Linked DNA regions of Gluconacetobacter diazotrophicus PA1 5. The protein of the gene in region 1 interacts with the protein of each later gene in a pairwise test. Links are inferred from orthologs where the notes say so. Each region holds a gene or a part of one and is shown on either strand. Other genes may lie near its edges.

Region 1 (16,314 bases):
ACCGCTGGCCCTGGCCACCGTCAGCAGGATGCCCGCCGCCAGCATGGCCGGAACGGCGGCACCCAGAAGGACGCGCTTCATGCCGTGGCGGCCTCCTCGATCCGGGCGGGCAGCGACAGGGCGTCGGCCAGCCGGTCCAGGCGGCGGCGTACGCTCTCGCCCCGCACCACGCCACGGCCGGCCGACAGGTGCAGTGCCAGGCCCTGCTTCGACATGCCCACCCAGGTTCCGTCGAGCAGTTCCTCGGTCCCGCCGCAGACCGTATAGGCCAGGCGCAGCGCCAGCCCCAGCACCACCGCGCGCCCGTACTGTTCGGGCGGCAGCAGAAGGCGCGACGGCTGCAGGAACTCCTGCCCCAGTTCGGCCTCGTACCGCACGGCCAGGGTCAGGGCGACGAAGGCGCGGGCCGGGTGGTCGAACCCCACCCCCTGCATGCGCAGCACGCGCAGATAAGTCTGTTCAGCCCGATATTCCGGGTGATCGTACGAACCGATATCGGACATCAGGCAGGCGGCACGGCGCAGGCGGCGCATCGACGGGTCTTCGTCGGCGAACAGCGGCGCGGTCCATGTCATCAGCCGGTCGGGCAGGGTCTCGCTGCGTCCCAGGCGGGTACACATCTCATGCGCCACGGCTTCCTGCGGGTCCAGCGCCTTCACCGATGCGGCGACGCGGCGCATGTACCAGCCCTCGCGCAGGCCATCGACCGAAACCACCACGCAGGTCGGCTGGACGCGGCGGATCAGGCGGCGCAGCACGGTGGCGGCGAACGGAACGTCGTCCAGCCGCTTGCGCGGCGCGCCGGGCAGGCGTTCCAGCGTGCGGCGCGGCGTGCTGGCGGCCCAGTCGGCCATGTCCTTCGCGCCGTCGCCCGACATCGTATAAAGATGCACGATATTCAGCGGGTAATTGGTGCGGGCGATCTGCAGCCGGGCCAGCGCGCGGAAGGCGCCGCCGACCAGGTAGAGCGGCCGCCCCTGCATGTCGTCCAGCCATCCGACCTGCGCGATGTCGGCATCCGCGATGGCACGCGCCTTCGCCAGATCGTTCTCGGACCGGTCGTTCAGCCGGATCACGCCCAGGCGCAGGGTGCAGGCATCCAGCTTCTGCCCGCCGGACAGGCGGATCAGTTCCAGCGAGCCGCCACCGATATCGGCCACCAGCCCGTCGGCCTCCGGCAGGCCGCACAGCACGCCGGTGGCGGAATAATCGGCTTCTTCCTCGCCCGACAGGATGCGGATCGGCACGCCCGGCATCCGCGCGCGCAGGGTCTCGACGAATTCCCCCCCGTTGGAGGCATCGCGGACGGCCGCCGTGGACAGGATTTCGAACGGATCGGCATCCATGCCCCGGGCAATGGCATAGAACCGGTCCATGACCTGTATGGCCGCGCCGACGCCTTCCTCGTTCAGGCGTCCGGTGGCGTTCAGCCCGCGCCCCAGGCGCAGCACGGCCTTTTCGTTGAAGATGGGAATCGGATTGCGGGTGATACCGTCGAAGACGACCAGCCGGACGGAATTCGACCCCAGATCGACGACGGCCGACCGGCGATGGGTGCTGCCGGCCCGGGTCATCGGGCCCCGCACGCGCGCGCGGCGGGTGACGGAGGGGCGGGCGGCAGGGAACTGGCCTGATGCGGGAACTGCGTCATGGCGACATCCTCAATCATCGAGAATCCGGTCCTGGTGGCGGGGCAGCGCGGTGCTGACCCGGATCGCGCTGTCCTGCGCGGCCCGGCCGCGACCGGACAGCGAGGGATTGGTCATGAAATAGTCATGGGCCGAAAACGGTTTCGCACCCGGCTCCAGCCGCCTCCATACACCGTTCTGCTGCAGGATCCACGATTGCAGGTTATCCTTCAGGTCCGTGACCATGATCTGGTCCAGCACCTGGGCATGGACGGTGGGGTCGCGCATCGGCACCATGCTTTCGACCCGCCAGTCCATGTTGCGCACCATCCAGTCGGCCGACGAGATATAGATGCGGGCCTGGCGCGAGGGCAGCCGGTGCCCGTCGCCGAAGGCGAAGATCCGGGCATGTTCCAGGAACCGCCCGACGATGGACTTGATGCGGATGTTTTCCGACAGGCCCGGCACGCCGGGCCGCAGGCAGCAGATTCCGCGCACCACGCCCATGATGCGCACCCCGGCACACGACGCCCGGTACAGCCGGTCGATCAGGTCGGGATCGACCAGCGAGTTCATCTTCAGCCAGATCTGGCCGGGACGGCCGGCGCGGACATGCTCGATCTCGCCCTCGATCAGTTCCTCCAGCGTGCGGCGGATCGTCACCGGCGAGAAGGCGATGGCTTCCATCCGCGTGGGCAGCGCATAGCCGGTCATGTAGTTGAACAGCCGCGCGGAATCCCGTGCCAGCTCGGGATCGCAGGTGAAGAAGGACAGGTCGGTATAGATCCGGGCCGTGATCGGGTGGTAGTTGCCCGTCCCGAAATGGGCGTAGGACCGCAGGGACCCGCCCTCTCGCCGGACGACCAGGCTGAGCTTCGCATGGGTCTTCAGGTCCGCGAAGCCGAATACGACCTGCACGCCCGCGGCCTCCAGCGCGCGGGCCAGGCGGATATTGGCTTCCTCATCGAAGCGGGCGCGCAGTTCGACCATCGCGGTGACCGATTTTCCGGCCTCGGCAGCCTCGATCAGCGCCTTGACGATCGGGCTGTCGCGCGATGTGCGGTACAGGGTCTGCTTGATCGCGACCACCGCCGGGTCCAGGGCCGCCTGGCGCAGGAACTGGATCACCACGTCGAAGCTTTCGAACGGGTGATGGACGATCATGTCCTTGGCGCGGATGGCGGCGAAGCAGTCCCCGCCGAAATCGACGACCCGTTCGGGAAAGCGGGGGGTATAGGGCGGGAACAGCAGGTCCGGCCGGTCATCGACGATCAACTGCTTCAGGTCGACCACGCCGATCAGCCCGGGCTGGATCTCGACCTCGTCGGGCGGAACGGCCAGGTCGGTCGCCACCGCCTGCCCCAGGTCGGCCGGCATGCGCGAATCGATGTCCAGGTGGATGACCACCCCCCGGCGGCGGCGCTTCAGGGCGGATTCGTAGGACCGGACCAGATCCTCGGCCTCGTCCTCGAATTCCACGTCGGTGTCGCGGATCACGCGCAGCACGCCCCATTCGCCCGCCACCATGCCGGGAAACAGCCGGTCGATGCACAACGCGATCAGGTTTTCCAGCAGGATGAAGCGCGTCACGCCGGGCGGCGACAGGTTGGCCGGCAGCCGCACGAACCGCTCGATCTGCGCCGGCAGCAGGATCATCGCGCTCATGACGAAACGGCCGGTGTCCCGGCTCATCAGCCGCAGCGACAGGGCCAGGCCCATATGCGGGATGAAGGGCAGCGGATGGGCCGGATCGATGGCCAGCGGCGTCAGGACGGGGAAGATCCGGTCCATGAAGCAACTGTCCAGCCAGTCGCGGTCGGCGTCGGAAATGGTGTCCAGGCTGCACACCACGATCCCGGACTCGGCCAGCAGGCCGCGCAGGTCCTTCCAGATCCTCTGCTGTTCGCGCAGCAGCCGGATCGTGCGCGTGCGCACGGCGGCAAGCTGCTGGACCGGGGTCAGGCCATCGGGCGAACTGGTGACCAGCCCCTCGCGCACCTGCCCCACCAGGCCGGCGACGCGGACGGAATAGAATTCGTCCAGGTTGCCGGCGCTGATCGACAGGAAGCGCAGCCGTTCCAGCAGCGGATTGCGGGGGTTGTCGGCTTCCTCGACCACGCGCTGGTTGAAATCCAGCCACGAGAGTTCACGGTTGATGAACCGCGTGGGTGACTGCATGTCCACGGGCGGGGGCGGCACGGGCGGCGTCGTGTCGGATGCCGGGGCGCGCCGCCGCGCGGACGTCCCCGTACGCTTGGGGACCGAGCGCTTGGGAGCGGGGCGCGCGGAGGGCTGGCGCGCGGGCGTCTTGCGCGTCGGTCTGGTCAATCCTGTCTCCTACCACAAATCCGCCGTCATTCTGCCAAACTAGGCAGAAAACGGGGGCAATGCCAACGCGGCGCACCATGAAGTTTATGGGTCACGCCGGTTATTCCGCCATGCCCGTTATCGGGCCCTGGCGTCGGCCTCGTCGGGGGCCCCGTCATGGGCCAGCATGTCGTGCAGCACCGATAGCGCCAGGGCGCGGGTGACGCGCCGGCCGGCGGCCAGCCCCGCGTGGTCCAGCCGGATCGCGGCCTCGCGGATCGCCGAGGCCGTGCGGGGCAACCGCCGCAGCAGCCATTCCGTCACCGGCTGGCTGACGACGATCTGCCGGTCGGCCAGGTGACGCAGCAGCAGGATGCGCAGCAGCGTGTCCTCGGGCTGGCGCAGTTCGATCGCCATCGTCGCGCGCAGCCGGCTGGCCAGGTCCGGCAGTACCACCGGCCAGCGCGCGGGCGACAGGCGGGCCGCCAGTACCACCGCCACGCGGTGCTCGCGCGCCGCATTCAGCAGATGCAGCAGCGCCCGCTGGTCCTCCACCCGGTCCGCGTCATCGACCGCCACGGCCCGCAGCATGTCCGGGGCATCGTCGAACAGGCGCCCCAGCGTGGCCTGCGTCAGATCGGCGCCCGTCAGCAGGACGGCGCCACGCTCCTGCGCCCAGATATCCAGCAGGTGGGTCTTGCCCGCTCCGGCGGCGCCCCACAGCGCCAGCCGGTGTTCGGGCCATGCGGGGGCGCCCAGCAGCCAGGCCCGGGCCATGCCGTTCGAAGGCGCGGCGACGAAATCGGCCCGCGCATGGCGCGTGCGGTGCGCGAAGGGCAGCACAAGCTGGCCGAACGAATCGCGGGGCGCCGTTTCGTCCTGATTCTGTGCCGTCCGTTCAACCACCGCTTTGCGCGCCGCCCTGCCTGCCGTAAAGGAACCGGTGAGCGTTTACCCTACCTTGCCTCGTTCTTCGACCCCTGCGTACCGCGCGGGGGCGACATTCGGGGCGCACCGACGACGAAGGCACGACACATGACCTCCGCCCCCCCTTTGCATCCGCCCCAGCCGGCGGCCGGCGCCACCTACCGCGACGCGGGCGTGACATCGCGGCCGGCGATGCGCTGGTCGATGCCATCAAGCCTGCGGCCAGTGCGACCGACCGCCCCGGCACCATGGGCGGCCTGGGCGGCTTCGGGGCGCTGTTCGACCTGAAGGCGGCCGGTTTCACCGACCCGGTCCTGGTCTCGTGCACCGACGGGGTGGGCACCAAGCTGATGGTCGCGATCGAAAGCGGCCTGCATGAGACGGTGGGCATCGACCTGGTGGCGATGTGCGTCAACGACCTGGTCGTGCAGGGGGCGGAACCGCTGTTCTTCCTGGATTATTTCGCGACCGGCCGCCTGGCGGTGGAAGACGCGGCCAAGGTCGTCCGCGGCATTGCCCAGGGCTGCCGCGAATCGGGCTGCGCCCTGGTCGGGGGCGAAACGGCGGAAATGCCCGGCATGTATGGTCCCGGCCATTACGACCTGGCCGGGTTTTCCGTGGGCGCCGCCGAACGCGCGGCCCTGCTGCCCGCCGATATCGCGGCGGGCGACACGCTGATCGGCCTGCCGGCCAGCGGCGTGCATTCCAATGGATTTTCGCTGGTGCGCGCCATCGTGGCGCGCAGCGGCCTGGCGTGGGACGCCCCCTGCCCCTTCGCGCCCGGCCAGACGCTGGCGCAGGCGCTGATGGCGCCCACGCGCCTGTATGTGAAGGCGGTGCTGGACCTGCACCGCCAGGGGCTGATCCAGGGCGCCGCGCACATTACGGGCGGCGGCCTGCCGGGCAACCTGCCGCGCGTGCTGCCGGCGGGCCTGACGGCACTGATCGACGGCGGCGCATGGCCCATTCCGCCGGTGTTCGGCTGGCTGGCCCGCACCGGGCAGGTCGATCCCGACGAAATGCTGAAGGTCTTCAATTGCGGCGTCGGCATGGTGCTGATCGCCCGCGACGGGGACGCGGCGCTGCAGTCCCTGCGCGCGGCGGGTCAGGACGCGTTCGTCATCGGCCGGCTGGAAGAGGGCACGCCCGGCGCCGCCGCCGGCCTGCGCTTCACCACCCGGCCCGACTTCACCGGATAAGCCTGTGACGCACGACACCCACGCCGCCGCCCGGCGGCCGATCGCGATTCTGATCAGCGGGCGCGGCAGCAACATGCGCGCGCTGATCGATGCCTGCGCGGCGCCGGACTTCCCGGCCCGTATCGCCCTGGTCCTGAGCAACCGGCCCGACGCGCCGGGGCTGGAGGTCGCGCGCGCGGCGGGCCTGCGGGCCGAGGCGATCGATCACCGTCCCTTTCGCGGCGACCGCGCGGCGCATGAACACGCGATCGACGCCACCCTGCGCGCGGCCGGGGTCGAACTGGTCTGCCTGGCCGGCTACATGCGCCTGCTGACCCCGTTCCTGACCGGGGCCTGGGCGGGGCGGATGCTGAACATCCATCCCAGCCTGCTGCCGGCATTTCCGGGCCTGCACACGCATGAACGCGCCCTGCAGGCCGGGGTGAAGCTGCATGGCTGTACGGTGCATCTGGTCACGGAAATCATGGATGACGGCCCGATCCTGGGCCAGGCCGCCGTGCCCGTCCACGCGGACGACACCCCGGACCGGCTGGCGGCACGGGTGCTGGAACAGGAACACCGCCTGTATCCGGCGGCCCTGCGCAAGGTCCTGACGCCCGATGCCGTGCCGCAGCCGGATATCGGGTCTCTGCTGTTCCTGTAGGAACCCGGTCGGCATGACGGGCACCCTGGCGGGTGCCCGTCCGGCGTGATCAGGGCAGGATTTCGGTCTGGGCGAAGAAGAACGCGATTTCGGTGTTCGCGTTTTCCAGGCTGTCCGAACCATGGACCGAATTCGCCTCGATGCTCTCGGCGAACTGCGCGCGGACGGTGCCCGGCGCGGCCTTCTTCGGGTCGGTGGCGCCCATCACGTCGCGATGCTTCAGGACGGCGTTCTCGCCTTCCAGCACCTGCAGCACGACCGGGCCGGACACCATGAACGACACCAGCTCGCCGTAGAACGGACGGTCCTTGTGCACGGCATAGAACGCGCCGGCCTCGGCTTCGCTCAGTTGCACGCGCTTCTGCGCGACGATGCGCAGGCCCGCATCCTCGAACACCGCGTTGATCTTGCCCGTCAGGTTGCGCCGGGTCGCGTCCGGCTTGATGATCGACAGGGTACGTTCGGTCGCCATGGGATGGCTCCTTCTTATTGCTCGAAATGCGTGGCCAGGACCCCTTGCGCCCTTGCGGACCGGCGCCCCTTACGCGCGCCATCTAGAGCATATTCCCCCGGACTGGTAGGTACAGCGTCACGAATCCTGTCCCGTCCGCCGTTCACGTGGCGGAGCACGACGCCCGCCACGCACGGGATTGCATAACTATCAAAGGGTTGGCCAGGCGTGCCGGCCCGTTCTTCCGGAGCCCCGTATCCCGTGAGCCTGCTCGTCATTTCCGACCTGACCCTTCGCATCGCGGGACGCACCCTGCTGGACGGCGCGTCGCTGACCGTCGATCCGGGGCGCAAGATCGGCCTGGTCGGGCGGAACGGGGCCGGAAAATCCACCCTGCTGGCCGCGATCGCGGGCGATATCGCACCGGACGGCGGCACCATCCACCTGTCGTCGCGCGCGCGCATGGCCCGCATCCGGCAGGAAGCCCCGTCGGGCGACGCCAACCTGCTGGACACGGTGCTGGCCGGCGACGCCGAACGCACCGCCCTGATGGCCGAAGCCGACCAGACCCCCGACCCGGTGCGGCTGGCCGACATCCATGAACGGCTGCGGGCGATCGGGGCCGACAGCGCGCCCGCGCGCGCCGCGACCATCCTGTCGGGCCTGGGCTTCGACGCCGACGCCCAGGCCCGCCCGGTGTCGGATTTTTCCGGCGGCTGGCGCATGCGCGTGGCGCTGGCCACGGCGCTGTTCCTCAACCCCGACCTGCTGCTGCTGGACGAACCGACCAACCATCTGGACCTGGATGCCACGATCTGGCTGGAAAACTGGCTGTCCCGCTTTGCCGGGGCGGCGCTGATCGTCAGTCATGATCGCGGGTTGCTGGACCGGGCGGTGGATGCCATCGCACATCTGGACCAACGCAAGCTGACGCTGACGCCGGGCGGATACAGCGAATTCGTGCGCATCCGCACCGAACAGGCCCTGCAGCAGGCCCGGGCGGCGGAACGGATCGCGGCGCAGCGCGCCCACATGCAATCCTTCGTCGATCGCTTCCGCGCCAAGGCGACCAAGGCGCGGCAGGCCCAGGCACGGCTGAAGGCGCTGGAGAAGCTGCCGGTCCTGGACACCGTGGTCGAGGATGCGCCCACCCGCTTCGCCTTCCCCGAACCCGCGCCCCTGCCCCCGCCGATGCTGACGCTGGACCGGGTTTCGGTCGGCTATGGCGGCCGGCCGATCCTGTCCGGCCTGACCCTGCGGCTGGACATGGAGGATAGGATCGCCCTGCTGGGCGCCAACGGCAACGGCAAATCGACCTTCGCCAAGCTGATCGCGGGACGGCTGGCGCCGATTTCGGGCACCGTGGCGCATGGTCCGCGCCTGCGCGTCGGCTATTTCGCCCAGCATCAGGCGGAGGAACTGGTTCCCGGCGAAACGCCGGTCGATCACATGACCCGCGTCATGCCCAAGGCACCGCCCACCGCCGTGCGGGCGCAACTGGCCCGCTTCGGGCTGGATGCCGACCGCGCCGACACGGTGACGCGGGACCTGTCGGGCGGCGAGAAGGCGCGGCTGCTGCTGGCGCTGGCCACGCGTGAGGCACCGCACCTGCTGATCCTGGACGAACCGACCAACCATCTGGACCTGGACGCGCGCGAGGCCCTGATCCGCGCCCTGGCGGAATTCGAGGGGGCCGTACTGCTGATCAGCCATGACCCGCACCTGGTCGAACTGGTCGCCGACCGGCTGTGGCTGGTGGGCGACGGCACCGTGCGGCCCTTCGACGGCGACATGGCGGAATATCGGACATGGCTGTCCGAACGCGCCCGGGCGGCCACCCGCCCGGCCACCCCGGCGGCCCCCCGCCGCGACGACAGGCGCGAACGCGCCGAAGCCCGCAAGGCCATCGCCCCCCTCCGCCGGAAGGCACGGGACGCCGAAGCCCGGATGAGCCGCCTGGCCGACGAGCGCGGCCGGCTGGAAACCCGGCTGGCCGACCCCGCGCTCTATGCCGCCGGCGGCGCCGACGAGGTCACGGCGATCAACACGCGGCTGGCCGCCATCGGGCGCGAGCAGGAAGAGGCCGAGGAGGAGTGGCTGCTGGCCGAGGCGGCGATCGAGGAAAGCGCCGCCGAGTGAGCCGACTAGTCCGCCGACGCGGTCACGGCTGCTCGGTTGGGGACGCATCCCCCAATGCGCCCGCCGCGAAAGCGAGGCTGGAGGCGGCGATCAGGGCGGCGTAATAGGCATCCGATCGCTCCAGCCTTGCATCGATCAGACCGCTTTGCGCCAGCGTGGCCTGGGTGATGGACCCGACGCCGTTGCGGTAGGCGGACAATGTGGCGTCGAAGCTCGTCTGCGCCGCCGTTTGCAGGCGTCCGGACGCGGCATAGGCGCTCAGGCTCGTGTGGACACCATTTTCGGCGACAACCAATTGCTTGACCGCTTCATCCAGGGTCTGGCGCAAATTCGTCTCGGCGCTGTCGAATCGATTCCTGGCCTGTTTCAATGCCGCGGCACGCATGCCGCCATCGAAGATTGGCACGGTGATGCCGCCCAGGATCAGGCTGCTGAAATTGTTCGACGACAGATTGAGCGTCGGCGCGGCATTCGCGCCGATTCCGGGCACGGAGGACAAGGCCAGACGCCCGGTCGCGTATGCCACATTGCCGCTGACGAAGATCTTGGGCAGGAACTCCGCCCGCGCCGCCGCGACCGCGCTGCGTGATGCGCGGGCAGTGGCATAGGCGGCCAGGACGTCCGGCCGTCGCGCGGCGTCGCGCTGGATCATGTCGTCGGTCAGGCGCGCGTCGGCGAGGCTGAGCGGCCGGTCGGAAATATCCTGCGTCAGCACGTGCGTGCCGGGCGGGATGCCGATGGCCGTCATCAGGTCGAGATAGGTGTTCTCCGCACCGCCCTCGGCCTGAACCAGCCGCAGTTCGGCCTGGGCGGTCGCCTGCCTCGCCTGGGTCGCATCCACGACGGTACCCTGGCCGCGACGTAACCGCATGTCCGCGGCATCCTCGACCTTGCGCGCATTGTCCAGCGCCTGATGGAGCAGGGTGACCCGCGCGGTCGCCGCGGCGTGGGTATAGAAGGCGAGCGTTACGGCGTAGATCAGTTTCTGATGCGCGCCCGTGAACAGGATGTTGGTGGCGAGCTGGCTCTGTCTGGCGGCGTCGATCGTGGCCTCGCGCTTGCCGAAATCGAACAGCAGCCACTCCAGGCCGAGCGTCTGCACCTCGCCGTTGCCCACCCGCGTGCTTGTGCCGCCGATATCGACGTTGCCGATGGCCGCGTTGGCGCCGCTATCGTGCGCATGATTGTAGCCGCCCACCACGGTGGCCGTCAGGTGCGGCAGATAGGTGCTGCGCGCGATGCCCACCGCCAGCGCCGCGTCGCGCGCCGTATTCCAGGCGCGCCTGGTGTCCGGGTTGGTGGATTGCGCGATGTCGATCAGTTCGGCAAGCGAATAGGGATGCGCGCCTTGCAGTTCGGGCGGCGCCGGACGGCCCTGGATATTCCGGTTGGACGGCAGGCTGTAGCCCGGGGGCAACGCAAGCCCGCGCGCGCAGCATGGACCGGGAATGATCTCGCCGGCAGCCGAGACATTGGGGCGCCAGGGCGCGTCGGGCCGGTCCGGCGCCGAATGCAGGGCTTGGGTGGCGCAACCGGCCAGCCCGAGCATGGCGAACCCGATGGTTGCGAGGGAGGCGGGACGGGTCACGAGGCCAGGCTCTCCAACCGTTCGAAACGTGCGCGCGTCTGGGCATCGCGTTCGGGAATCAGCAGGTCTTCGGCCAGCCGGGAGGCATCCCGCAGGGCTTCGCCGCATTGGGACATCCTTTCCGTATCGGCGCGCATATGGACGGGTTCGGTGGCCGCGAATTCAAGCGTGCGCTGGCTGGCCGAGATCGCGCCCAACACCTCGGCCGCATGGGTCACGCGCGCCTGCGGCGTGATACTGTCGCGCTGTGCCGCAAGGGCCCTGACGACGCCCCGCAACGTCGCCGCGATCCTGTCCCAGGCGCTGGCGGGCCAGAAACTGGTGAACATCGCATAGGTGATGAAATTGCCGAGCATGATGCCGACCACGCGGTCGCGCGCCACGGTCATGTCGGTGGTCGGGCCGTAATCCTTGATGTCCGTCAGGAAGAAGGCCAGCCCGATCTGGAATCCCGCATACGCAATGCGTTCGTCACCGGTCTTGACCCAGGCTGCGATGAACGCGCCCGCGAAGACAAGAGCCAGGAACCCGGTGATATCGTTCAGATGCGGCATCAGCAGGATGATCGAGCCGATGCCGAGCGCGGCACCCAGCAGTGCGCCGCCGATACGCAGCATGAGCTTGGAAATCATCTCGCCCATCGTCGGCTGGGCCACGATGAAACACGTGATGATGCAGGTATGGATGCCCGGCCAGTCGAGGATCTTGAAGATGAAATAGCTGGTCATCACCGCGGCCGTGCCCTTCACGGCAAAGCGGACATGGTCGGGGTTCGTGAAGGCGTCGGGGAAAAAAAAGCCCCCGCTTTTTTTCTCCTCCGGGGGCTTTTCCTCCGGTGCCGGGGTCGTGAAAATCGCGATCAGTGCCGCCATTGCGGCAAGGGCCGGTTCGTTGGAGGGCACGGCGGGGGGCGCGATATCGGCGGGATAATCGCCCGCCTCGAACATCGCCGCCATCTCCTCCAATGTTTCCAGCAGGGCAGACGGGCAAGGTGATCCGCCTTCTCGCACCGCCGCGTCGGCCAGGGCAAGGACGCCGATGCTGGAATAGGCCGCCTGCTTCAGGCAGGCGAGGTCGCGCCGGTTCCAGATCCTTTCCAGCGCCGCCATCTTCACGTTCGCCATCATGCCCGCGCCGCCCTGGCGCAGCATGTCCTGGGCGCGCTCGCGCGTCGCGTCATCGGGATGACGCAACAGCGCCATGGCCATGCGCAGGCGGCCTGCGATGGCGCGCATCAGCACGGTCCTGGGCGACGGGCAGATGATCAGTCCGAGCCCGATCATGACCAGGCCCGGTATGGCGAGGAACAGATCGGTGTAGAGCAGCGCGCGGGTGGCGATCTCGCCGACCGGCGCCTGATCGACGGCGATCAGCCCATAGACGGTGATCAGCCCCAGCATATAGGCGAGCGGCTTGAGCTTGCTGGCTGACCCGAGGAAGAAGAAGCAGAAGGACAATATCGCCACGCCGACGACGATGCCCAGCGGATGATCGAGCGTCAGGCGAATCAGCCCGTACAGCATGGCGAGGATGACGAGGATCAGCACATTCACGGCGAGGCCGGCGACGAGATTGGTCACGCGGTCCTTCTGCCAGAGCGCCATCGTGACCAGGGCGGGCACGGCGAGGTCGGGGACCTGCCAGATTTCCCCCACTAGGACCGTCGTGGCGCAGGCTGCCGCCATGCGCAGGGCGTAGCCGAGACGCCCCGGTTCCGGGTCGCACGCCAGCCTCCAGGCCCGCCCGAGCGTCAGGCGCCCGGGATCGGCGATATGTCGGTCAGGGACAGGCGGCGCCATGCCGGATCTCGACGGTGGCGGTGGCACCCAGGCGCAGCAGGTTCGGGTCGGCCCGATCGAGCTTTACCCGCACGGGGAACCGCTGCGCCACGTGCACCCAATCCATTTCGCGCGGCACGACGGGAAGGGCGCGTGCGATCCCTGCCGAATCGGCGGACAGGACGCCCCAGCCGATGCTGTCCACATGACCGCGAATGGCCACGTGCCGGTCGATCATGGAATGGACTGTCGCGCAGTCTCCGGGCCGGATGGGGCGCAGATCGACCTCCCGGATATTGGCGTTGGCATACCATGCATCGTTGGCGATCAGGGTGAACAGCACCTGCGCCGGCGCCAGAATCTCGCCTGGCTTGACGCGCAGGCTGGTCACGTAGCCGTCCAGGGGGGCGACGACCGTTGTCTGCCTGAGTTCATAGCGCGCGTGATCGAGCGCCGCCGCAGCGGCGTCCCGCGCCGCCAGCGAACTGTTCAGGTCTCCGATTGCGGTCTGTGCCGCCGCTTCCTGCCGATGCGCCTGCTCCAGCGATATCTCGGCATCGCGGAGGGCAACCCGGGCCTGGTCATATTGCTGCAACGGGATATAGGCATGCCCGGCCAGAGGCGAGAGGCGTTCGACCGTGCGCGCGGCGAGATCGCGGTTGGTTCGCGCGCGCGCGGTCTGGGCCTGTGCCACGGCGGCGTCGGCGGTCTTGACCGAGACCAGCCGTCGCTGGTTTTCGACCTCGGCCTGGGCCAGCGCCAGATTGGCTTGCGCCTGCCGCACGGTCAGCTCGTACGGTTCGGGATCGAGACGATAGAGCAGGTCGCCCTTGCGCACCGCCTGATTGACGTGAACGGGCAGATCGACCAGTCGGCCGCCGACGGTCGAAGCCATGTGCACGATTTCGGCGTCGATCGACCCGCTGTCGGAGGAAGGATGGGCGCTGTCCTCGTTCGCGACATGGACGCCCAGCAGGACAGCGGCCACGACGCAGGCCACGGCGATGATGAGACCGACAGGCTTCCTGCCGGACATGGAAACCCTTCGCATCGCTATGGCCCGAACCAGATCAGCCAGGCCAGGAGCGCCGCGATCACGCCGAGCGATACGTAGGTGAACAGCCGGAAGCTCAGGATCGCGTCGATACCGGTCTGTATGAATACCACCCGCAAACCCACGGCGGCGGCGATACCCACCATTGCGCAGAACATCCAGCCCGGGAAATAGGCCCCGACCAGTGGAAAGGACGGGGCGCCACGCACAGCGCAGCCACCGAGGAAAAGAACGGGCGCTACACGCGCAAGAGGAGCGGAATGCGAGGTCATGAAATAACCGCAAATCCCCACGCGTTAAGACGGCTGACGGCTATTGCGTTACCCTAACGTATCAGAAATCTCAGGTCCATCTCCGGTCGCGACGCATCCGGGCCCGCCGCCCGAGCCCCTGCACCATCAGGCCGCCAAGGAAGATGGTCAGGCCGCCGGCCGACAGGATCGCCCCGGCCCAGCCGACCGATTGCGCGCCATGTCCGGCAGCATGCCCATGATCGCGAATTCGCCGGTTCCGATAGCGAAGGCGCCCAGGGCCAGCGCGCGTTCCGCCGCCGCGACGCCATGTGGCGCGTTGTAATACCCGATGGGCGCGTCCTGTCCGTTTTCGGCGTTCATTCCTGCATCCTTGTCCGTTACGCCATCCGGTATGCCGAGTGGGCGTCACGCCGGTAAACCCGTCATTAAGCGTCGCGTGTGCGAATGACGGGACGAAGCGCCCCCCGGGGGCTGTCGCCCGAATCGACGCGGGCGTGCAGATGTGCCAACGATCGCAATCGCCCCCACAGCCTGGATGGACCATGCCCACCAAAGCCGTAACGGAAAGCCGACCCGACACCCGCCCCATCAGGCGCGAACCGGAACAGGACAGGCCGGAACAGGACCCGCGCGCCGTGCAACTGGCCCGCATCCATCACCTGCTCCAGGTCGCGATCCTGCTGGCCGTGATGGTCCTGTCGATCTGGCTGATCGGCGACGTGCTGATGGTGGTGTTCGCCGCGACCCTGATCGCGGTGATCCTGCATAATCTGGCGGCCATGGTCGAACGGCGGACGCGCCTGCCCTACTGGCTGGCGCTGAGCCTCGTGGTGGTCGTGCTGCTGGCCGCCATCGGCGGGCTGGGATGGAGCAGCGGCCCGGCGATTGCCGAACAGGCGACCCGGCTGCGCATCGCATTGACCACCCAGGCCCATTCGCTGCGCGGCCAGTTGAACGCCAGCACGATGGGACGCACGGTATTGGACTACCTGCCGCAATCCCTGGGCGGGAACCAGGCCGGGGGCGGCGATAACGGCATGGGCTCGCGGATTGCCGGATCGATGACGGGTGTCCTGTCCTCGGCCTTCGGCGCGGCGGGCACGCTGGCGGTGATCCTGATCGCGGGCCTGTATTTCGCGCTGTCGCCGGCGCTGTACGTCAACGGACTGCTGCGGCTGATCCCACCGGGGCACCGGCCAGCGGCACGGACGCTGCTGCTGGTCGCGGGCCGCACCCTGTGGGCCTGGACGGCGGGACAGGCGCTGGACATGCTGGTCGTCGGCATCCTGTCGGGGGTGGGGCTGTGGTTCATCGGCGTGCCGCTGGCGCTGGCGCTGGGCGTCGTCGCGGGCATGGCCAATTTCATCCCCTATATCGGCGCCTTCATCGGGGCGGTGCCGGCCATCCTGCTGGGCCTGTCGCAGGGCACGCGCGAAGGGCTGCTGGTCATGGCGCTGTATGCCGCGATCCAGTTTTTCGAAGGCAATGTGATGGCGCCGCTGATCCAACGCCACGCAGTCCAGATGCCGCCGGGCCTGACCATCCTGTCGCAGACCGTGTTCGGCACCATCCTGGGCCTGCCCGGCCTGGTCCTGGCCTCGCCGCTGACCGCGGCCCTGCTGGCCATGATGGACCGCGCCACTCCGCCGCTGGATGAGGAGGACCGCGTCTGACCTATAGAAAGGGGCGGATATCCAGGCCGCGCATGCCGGCGTGTCCGGCCGCTGCCAGTCCCTCGTTGCTGTCTTCCAGGACCAGGCAGGTGCGCGGTGCCGCGTCCAGGCGGCGCGCGGCCTCCAGGAACAGGTCGGGGGCGGGCTTGGGGCGGGCCACGTCGTCGATGGTCACGACCGTGTCGAACAGCGTCATCAGGCCGGTATGGCTCAGTGCCGCCGTGACGATTTCCCGCGACCCGCTGGACGCCACCGCCATGGGCAACTGGCCGCGATAGCGCCGTGCCAGGTCGGCGACGATGCCGATTTCCCGCAGGTCCGCCATGGTGGCCAGCACGCCCTGCCGCGCGGCGCGCACGATCGCGGCGCGGTCCAGCGTGCGGCCCAGTTCCGCTTCGATCAGGTCCAGCACCATGTGCTCGGACAGGCCGCCCCGGCCATGGAACCACTCGGGCGCCATCCTGTGGTCGGCCACGGTTTCGAAGGCGCCCAGCCACGCCTTCAGGTAAAGCGGCAGGGAATCGACCAGCGTGCCGTCACAATCGAAGATCAGGGCCGTCGTATCGGGCGGGACGACGATCATGGAAACGCGGTTCGCTCATAGGGCTGCTGGTCGACCATCTGGCGCAGCACGGCGAAATCCTTTTCCGGAAACCTCTCGATCCGGATCACG
Region 2 (7,993 bases), 1.5 Mb from region 1 along the record:
GTCCGCGCGGCCGCCCATCGTCCTGCTGCACGGCCTGTTCGGGCGCGCGCGCAACCTGGGCTTCTTCCAGCGGCGGCTGGCCCGGACGCGGCGGACGCTGGCCATCGACCTGCGCAACCACGGCGACAGCCCGCACGGCCCGATGGACTACAACACCATGGCCGACGACCTGCTGGATACGCTGGCCCACCACGCGGCGCTGCCCGCGACCCTGGTGGGCCATTCGATGGGGGGCAAGGTCGCGATGACGCTGGCCCTGACCCGGCCGGGCATGGTCCACAGCCTGCTGGTGGCCGATATTCCGCCGGCCCGTACCGGGCACGGCCAGTTCTCGCTGGGCGAGCAGATGCTGCGGGTGAAGTTCCCGCCCTACCTGAACCTGGCCGAGGCCGACGCCCTGCTGCGCCCCGAAATCCCCAATGCCGACGTGCGGGCGCTGATGCTGCAGAATATCCGGCTGGGCGAGAATCCGGGCTGGATCATCGGGCTGCGCGACATCGTGTCGTCGATGACCAACATCGAAAGCTGGCCCTACATCCCCGAGGGCTATACCTATCCCGGACCGACCCTGTTCCTGGCCGGCGGCAATTCACCCTATATCCGTCGGGAACATTTCGGGGTGATGCGCCGGCTGTTTCCCAATTACTGGCTGGAACGGATCGAAGAGGCCGGCCACTGGCTGCATGTCGAAAACCCGACCCGCTTCGCCGCGCTGCTGGAAGCCTTCACCGAACAATATTGACGCTACGCGGTCATGGGGTTGGCGCGGTCCGGCGGCTTCACCGCATCCGCCGCGCGCCACAGATACCACGCCGCCGCCGACCGATAGGGGCTCCAGTCCGCCGCAATAGCAGCCAGTTGCTTCGGTCGGGGCTGGGCGTCCAGCCCCTTCAGCAATCGCCACCCCTCGCGCACGCCGAAATCGTCCACCGGCATGATGTCCAGCCGGCCCAGCGAGAAGATCAACAGCATTTCGACCGTCCAGCGCCCGATGCCGCGCAGGCTGACCAGGCGGGCGATCAGTTCGGCGTCTGACAGCGATTCCGCCTGGCGGCGCGAGGGCACCAGCCCGTCCAGCCGCGCCTTGGCGACGCCATGCATCGCCACGATCTTGGACCCCGAGAACCCGCAGCCGCGCAGGGCTTCGACCGGCAACGCCAGCAACGCCGCCGGATCGGGGAACACGCCGCCGGCCAGCGCCACCATCCGCCCCAGAATGGCCTGCGCCGCCCGCCCATGAAGCTGCTGATGCGCGATGGCGTCCACCAGCGCCTCGTACGGCTCGCGCGCCGCATGCATGCGCAGGCCGCACGGCCCGATCCGGGCCACCAGGGCCGCCAGATCGGGATCGGCGGCGGACAGGTGGGCACGAATGGCGCGGTCCAGTTCGGGGGACACGGCGGAGATCGGTTCGGAGACCGGAACGACGGATGACATGCCCCATGGCAACAGAGTTCTTGTGGCAACACAATCCTGTCGGTGGCAACATGACAGGGTGGCAACATGACAACGGGATCGCCACAGGGTAGGGTCCCGATCGCAATGGAACGCGCCGCAGGCGACCACGCGGAGAATCCCGGCTTTTCATGACGGTGACACTCAGTCCTTCCTCCCGCCACCGCCAGGCCGAGGAGCCCGTCCTGATCCCGCGCGGCAAGGGAGCAGGGCGTGGCCCGGGGCGTCCGGCCGCCCCCGAGGCGTCCGCGGGCCGCCCTGACGGGCGCGAGGGCCTGCGCCCCGTTCCGGTAGCCCGCCCCCACGACTATCGCCCCCTGCGCCGTGCCGGCGCGCCGATGATTCGCCCCGACACGTTGGAAGAACCGGGCGTCACCACCGTCCTGGGCCTGTCGGCGGCGCTGCACCTGATCCTGCTGGCCATCATCCTGCAGGCGGCGCGGCATCATGCCGGCACCCAGTCGGCGCCCGAAAATCCGTCGGTCGAAATGATGTTCGCCCCCCCCGCGTCCAGCGGGCTGCAGGGGCGCAATTCACCCGACCAGGCCGGCGGGTCCGGGGCGCAGCCCAACAAGCCCACGCCCGATACCCCGCAGCCCGAGCAGCCGCAGACCAGCGATTCGTCGCCGTCGCCGACCGTGCCGTCGCCGCAGACGCCCGCCGCGCCGCCGCTGCCGCGCACGCCGTCGGACCAGACGCTGCCCGACCAGCCATCGACCTCGCCCCCCAATCCGGCGCAGCAGAGTCCCGGCCAGGCTGCCCAGCCCGCGCCGCACCCGACGCCGCATCACACCCGGCCCGCGCGCCCGCGCGCGCCCACCCATGCGCCGTCCCCCTTCGATACGCCGATGGACCTGTCCTTTGCCCCCTCACCCGGTCCGACGCGCCAGCGGCGCGGGCGGGCCGGCGGGTCCGGCAGCCCGATCGACCTGTCGGTCGGCCCGCTGGTCCGCAACGGGCAGCTCAACACCCCCTATTCGACCCAGACCCAGATCCACGGCGTCAGCGAAGATTACGGCGAGGAGATCGATCGCTGGATTCGCAGCCACATGTTCTACCCCGAGGAAGCCGCCCGCGCGGGCGAGGACGGCGAGTCCTCGGTCCATGTGGTGCTGGACCGCAGCGGACGGGTGAAGGCGGTGCGCCTGACCGGCCAGTCGGGGTCGTACTACCTGGATGCCGCCACGACGGGCATGTTCCATGGCGCCGAACTGCCGCCCGTGCCCCCGGACATGGTCGGGGACCATTTCGATATCGACCTGACGATCAACTATATCCTGCTGCGGCGCTGACCCCGCCCCGGCGTGCGAGAAGGGCGGCACATGACCGACGACATGGCGACGATCCGCGACCGGATGGGCACGGATTTCGAGGCCTTCACCGATGCCGGCGAAGCCGTGGAGCGGATCGCCAAGATCTATGACTCCGGCGTGCGGGCACTGCGCGCGGCCTTCGCCGGCCGCAAGGCCGGGGACGGACCGGCGCCGACCTATCCCTATCTGGCCTTCCCGGTCGATCGCTCGCCGCCGCCCGAGGAAATGCGCCCGCCCTTCGACGTGGTGCTGGAGCCGGGATTCTACGGCACCACCCTGACCCGTCCGGAACTGTTCCGCGAGTATTGGCACGAGCAGATCGACATCCTGCTGCGCCATTACCGCCAGCCGGTGCTGGTCGGCCGGTCGCGGCGGCCGATCCCGCTGCCCTATGTGATGGAAGAGGCCGTCACCGCGATCACCGAGGACGATCTGCGCCTGCTGCAGCGCCATTTCGCGCTGCCCGACCTGCATGCGACGGACGACATGATCGCCAATTGCGCGCTGATCCCCCAGCCGGGCGAGCCGCGTCCGCTGGCGCTGTTCACCGCCGAGCGGACCGATTATTCGCTGGCGCGGCTGCATCATTACACCGGCACGTCGCCCCGCCATGTGCAGCGCTTCATTCTGCTGACCAACTACCAGCGCTATGTCGACGCGTTCCGCGACTATGGCCGTGCGCAGGTGGACCAGGGGGGCGAGTACGACCGGTTCGTCGAACCCGGCGACCTGATCCATCGCCGGCATGACGCGGCCACGGCGCCCCAGCATGCCGGCCTGCCGCAGATGCCGGCCTATCATTTGTGCCGCCCGGACGGGGACGGCATCACGCTGGTCAATATCGGCGTGGGGCCGGCGAACGCGAAGACCATTACCGACCACCTGGCAGTGTTGCGGCCGCATTGCTGGCTGATGGTGGGGCATTGCGCCGGGCTGCGCCGGACGCAGCGGCTGGGCGATTATGTGCTGGCCCACGGCTATGTCCGCGACGACCACGTGCTGGACGACGACCTGCCGCCCTGGGTGCCCGTGCCCCCGATCGCGGAGGTGCAGGTCGCCTTGCAGGAGGTCACGGCCCGCGTGACCGGGCTGCGCGATTCGGAACTGAAGACCCGGCTGCGCACCGGCACGGTGATGACGACCGACAACCGGAACTGGGAATTGCGGCTGAATGCCCTGTTCACCCAGATCAACATGTCGCGATCCATCGCGGTGGACATGGAGTCCGCGACCATCGCGGCCAACGGCTTCCGCTTCCGCGTGCCGTACGGAACGTTGCTGTGCGTGTCGGACAAGCCGCTGCATGGCGAACTGAAACTGCGCGGCATGGCGAACGCGTTCTATCGCGAGCGCGTGTCGCAGCACCTGACCGTGGGGATCGAGACGATGCGCCTGCTGCGCGCGCAGGGGGTGGACCGCCTGCATTCCCGCAAGCTACGCGGCTTCGACGAACCGCCCTTCCGCTGACCCTTCCGCCCTTCCATCCCAGGAGCCTCGCGTGACCGCCACCCGCACCGCACCGGAACCTACCGCCCCGCAATCCGCCGGCCGCCCGACAGTCGCGCCCACGATCCGCGTGGTGGCGATGCCGGCCGACGCCAATGCCTCGGGCGATATCTTCGGGGGCTGGCTGATGTCGCAGATGGACCTTGCCGCCGGCACGGCGGCGGCCCTGCGCGCCCGGGGGCGCTGCGTGACGGTTGCGATCGACAAGGTGGTGCTGCACCAGCCCGTGCTGATCGGTGACGAGGTCAGCCTGTACGCCACCATCACCCGGGCCGGACGCACGTCGATGTCGATCCACGTCGAGACCTGGCGCCGCGCCCGGCATTCACACGAGAGCATCAAGGTGACCGAAGGCGTCTTCACCTTCGTCGCGATCGACGACGAACGCCGGCCCCGGCCGCTGCCGCCGGAAGGGGAGTGAGGCGATCGCCTAGAAATCCGGCATCGTCGGGGCCAGGTGCCCGCCCATGCGCAGCGGCGCCATGCGTCGGGCCAGGCCGGTCGCGTCGTCGGTTTCCACCATCATTCCGGCCAGGCTTGCCTCGCCCTCGGCGGGTTGCAGGCGCTCGCCGGGCATGCGGCGCAGGAAGCGGGCGATGGCCGCGTCCTTGCCCATGCCGATCACGCTGTCATAGTCCCCGCACATGCCGGCGTCGGTCTGGTAGGCCGTGCCGCCCGGCAGGATGCGGTGATCGGCCGTGGGCGTGTGGGTGTGGGTGCCCACCACCAGCGAGGCGCGGCCGTCCAGCACATGGCCCATCGCCCATTTCTCGCTCGACGCCTCGGCGTGGATATCCACCACCACCGCATGCACCGTCACGCCCAGCCGGTGCCGGCCCAGAATATCGGTCACGGCGCGGAACGGGTCGTCCAGCGCGTCCATGAACTGGCGGCCCATGACATTGACCACCAGCGCCTTGCGCCCATCGACCAGCCCGACCACGACGCTGCCCTGTCCGGGCGTGCCGGGGGGATAGTTGGCGGGGCGGATGATGCGGGGCTCGGTGCCGATCTGGCCCACCAGGTCCTTGCGGTCCCAGGCATGGTTGCCCAGGGTGATGACATCGGTCCCGGCGGCGAACAGGTTCTGGGCGATGGACAGCGACAGGCCGAAGCCATGGCTGGCGTTCTCGCCATTCACCACCACGAGGTCCAGCCGCAAATCCCGCCGCAGGCCCGGCAGCGCGGCGATGACGGCGTCGCGCCCCGTGCGCCCGACGATATCACCCAGAAACAAGATCCGCACCCGGCCTTCCTTTTCCCGTCGTCCGCCCCGGACGTCAGGCGCCGCAGCGGATGGTTTCGCGTTCGGTCACGATGACCGGCAGGGGGACGTCATGACGCCCCACCGGCACCGCCGGCACTTCCTGTGCCGACAGCCCGTAGCCCGCCGCCGGCACCGAATCCAGTCCGGCCAGCGTGCGGTCGTAATAGCCGCCCCCGTATCCCAGCCGGAAGCCCCGCCTGTCAAAGCCCAGCAGCGGCACGAACACGAAATCGGGGCGCGCGACCGGGCCGTCGGGATGAAGCGTGCCGAACCGGCCCGCCTGCATCGGCACGCCCGGGCGCCACAGGCGAAAGCGCAGGGGATGGCCGCGCGGGGGCGTTTCGGGCAGCAGCACGCCATAGCCGCCGTGATGCAGTTCGGCGCACAGGCCGCGCAGGTCGATTTCACCCGGAAGGGGCCATACGGCGGCAACCGTGGCGCCCGGGCGCAAGCCGGCACGGACGCAATCGGCCATGCGCCGGCACAGCGCGGCAGGCGTGTCCGCCGGCAGCGGGGCGGCGCGAAGGGCGCGCAGCCGCCGGCGCAACGCCGCCTTGGCCTCGGCCAGCGCGGGCGCGTCGGATGCGGAATCGTGTTGGGGAAGAATGTGCGGAGCCACCATGGCCGTTGGTCTTTCAGCCCTCCCGGACCTGCTCACGCAGGTGGGCGCCAGATAACATGACCAGGATCACGCCAGAGCCAGCTCCCTAAGGAAGTGCTTATCGGCCCAGGGGTTGAGTTGCCTGACAAGCCGGGTAGCCCCGCCCCTGCAATCTAGTCCTGTTCCAGCGCCGCCGCAATGTTTTCCGCCCGTTCGACCAGCAGGGCGAGTTGCTCGCGCCGGCGGTCGTTCTCGACGCGGGCCTGCCTGGCTTCGGCCAGTTGACGCGATGTGTCCTCGGGCATCTTCTCGGCCGACAGATCGTGGATTTCGTCAGCCATCAGCAGCGCGGCCAGGGCCAGGATGCGGGCCTCGCCGCTCTGGCCGCCCATGGCGCGGATGCGGTCGATACGGCGCTCGACCTCCTGCGCCATGGCCTGCAGGTGGCGTTCCTGCCCGTCCTTGCAGCCGATGACATAGGAATAGCCGTTGATACGGACCGTCACCTGCGCCATGGGTCAGCGATCCTCGTCATCATGGTCGGCATCGGGACCGATCGCGTCGCGGACGCGGGCGATCAGGATATCGATGTTGGCGGCCAGGGCATGCAGGTCAATAGCGTGGGGATCGGGGGCCTGCGGAGCGGGCGCATACGGAGCGGCCGCCGGCGCGGCCTCGCGCCGACGGTCCAGCGCGAACGCGATTCGGTTCAGCGCCTGTTCCAGCCGGTCGGCGGGCTCCATCGCCCCTGCCCCGCCCGGCTTGTCCGATCCTTCAGCCTGCCCCACGGTCGTGCTTCCCGCCCCCTCGACGATGCTTCTTGAACAGATCGCGCGCGCGGGGTTCAACGTCAAGCGAATGATCCATCCCGCCCCCCCCTTGCGCGTCTTCACCGTCGCGTCGGCAGCGCAGATCCGCGCCGTGCTGGCCGCCCTGCGCGCGGGCGGCGGGGAAGACGCCGCGTCCTGGGCCCTGCTGTCGCCGCCCGATGCCGGATGTTTCATGGGCCCGGCCTGGTGGCGGGCGCTGCTGGCGGAAACCGGGGCCGGGCTGCCCGCCTACCTGGATTGCGGCGCCTCGGCCGGGCGCGCGGTCGAGGCGCTGGGCCTGGGGCTGCGCCATATCGTGCTGCATGCGTCCTGTCCGCAGGGGGATACCGTGCGGCTGCTGGCCGCGTCGCTGGGGGCCACATGCCTGGACCGCCGCCCCGGCACCCCGTGCCCCCCTGTCGCATTCGGCCGTCACGCCGTATGATCGATGTGCGATGAATGACTGCCAGCTCTATCTTGTCACCCCCCCTGCCCTTGATCCGGCCGCGTTCGCGCCCGATCTGGCCCGTGCCCTGGATGCCGGTGCGGTCGCCGCCGTCCAGCTGCGCCTGACGGACGCCACCGACGACGCCGTCCTGCGCGCCGTCGACGTGCTGCGCCCCGTGGCGCAGGAGCGGGATGTCGCCTTCATCCTGAACGGCCGGCCGGACCTGGCCCGCCGCACCGGATGCGACGGCGTGCATATCGACGCCCCGGACCTGCAGGACGGCACGGAGTTGGCCCGTATCCGCGCCATCCTGGGCGAGGACCTGCAACTGGGCGTTTCCTGCCGCGACAGCCGCGACCTGGCCATGCGGGCGGGAGAGGCCGGGGCGGATTACGTGTCCTTCGGCGCGTTCTTTCCCTCGGCATCGGTGGAAACCCCGGTCCTGGCGGACCCCGCGCTGCTGGCCTGGTGGACGACGATGATGGAATTGCCGGTGGTGGCGATCGGCGGCATCACGCCCGCGAACTGCGCGCCGCTGGTGCAGGCGGGGGCGGATTTCCTGGCGGTGATCGGCGCCGTCTGGTCGCATCCCGA

The links.
Region 2: the proteins of ndk (region 1) and GDI_RS02415 interact in binary tests that used the Escherichia coli proteins (3 or more experiments, as listed by UniProt). The link is inferred for Gluconacetobacter diazotrophicus PA1 5 from one-to-one orthologs.

What each region holds. Positions count from the first base shown.
Region 1 is NC_010125.1:2,048,020-2,064,333, forward strand. The notes cover bases 5,466-8,367. They hold ndk (nucleoside-diphosphate kinase), read right to left. Parts: upstream 7,177-8,367; coding sequence 6,754-7,176; downstream 5,466-6,753. Other genes in these bases: purN (phosphoribosylglycinamide formyltransferase), read left to right, coding at 6,066-6,704; GDI_RS09605 (ABC-F family ATP-binding cassette domain-containing protein), read left to right, coding at 7,417-8,367. In the rest of the region: GDI_RS09570 (CDP-diacylglycerol diphosphatase), read right to left, coding at 1-81; GDI_RS09575 (Ppx/GppA family phosphatase), read right to left, coding at 78-1,574; GDI_RS09580 (RNA degradosome polyphosphate kinase), read right to left, coding at 1,662-3,806; GDI_RS09585 (DnaA/Hda family protein), read right to left, coding at 4,074-4,841; more of GDI_RS09605, read left to right, coding at 8,368-9,294; GDI_RS09610 (TolC family protein), read right to left, coding at 9,317-10,843; GDI_RS09615 (FUSC family protein), read right to left, coding at 10,879-12,681; multidrug transporter subunit MdtN, read right to left, coding at 12,662-13,696; GDI_RS09625 (YtcA family lipoprotein), read right to left, coding at 13,714-13,986; GDI_RS09630 (hypothetical protein), read right to left, coding at 14,134-14,328; GDI_RS09635 (AI-2E family transporter), read left to right, coding at 14,511-15,641; GDI_RS09640 (HAD family hydrolase), read right to left, coding at 15,643-16,224; GDI_RS09645 (hypothetical protein), read right to left, coding at 16,221-16,314. UniProt on the Escherichia coli protein: Major role in the synthesis of nucleoside triphosphates other than ATP. The ATP gamma phosphate is transferred to the NDP beta phosphate via a ping-pong mechanism, using a phosphorylated active-site intermediate.
Region 2 is NC_010125.1:508,519-516,511, reverse strand. The notes cover bases 4,360-7,219. They hold GDI_RS02415 (5-formyltetrahydrofolate cyclo-ligase), read right to left. Parts: upstream 6,164-7,219; coding sequence 5,555-6,163; downstream 4,360-5,554. Other genes in these bases: GDI_RS02400 (hypothetical protein), read left to right, coding at 7,001-7,219; GDI_RS02405 (hypothetical protein), read right to left, coding at 6,661-6,996; GDI_RS02410 (cell division protein ZapA), read right to left, coding at 6,316-6,657; GDI_RS02420 (TIGR00282 family metallophosphoesterase), read right to left, coding at 4,705-5,520; GDI_RS02425 (acyl-CoA thioesterase), read left to right, coding at 4,360-4,695. Also shown: GDI_RS02445 (alpha/beta fold hydrolase), read left to right, coding at 1-742; GDI_RS02440 (DNA-3-methyladenine glycosylase family protein), read right to left, coding at 745-1,437; GDI_RS02435 (energy transducer TonB), read left to right, coding at 1,587-2,747; GDI_RS02430 (AMP nucleosidase), read left to right, coding at 2,778-4,235; more of GDI_RS02425, read left to right, coding at 4,354-4,359; more of GDI_RS02400, read left to right, coding at 7,220-7,396; GDI_RS02395 (thiamine phosphate synthase), read left to right, coding at 7,407-7,993. UniProt on the Escherichia coli protein: Involved in the removal of 5-formyltetrahydrofolate.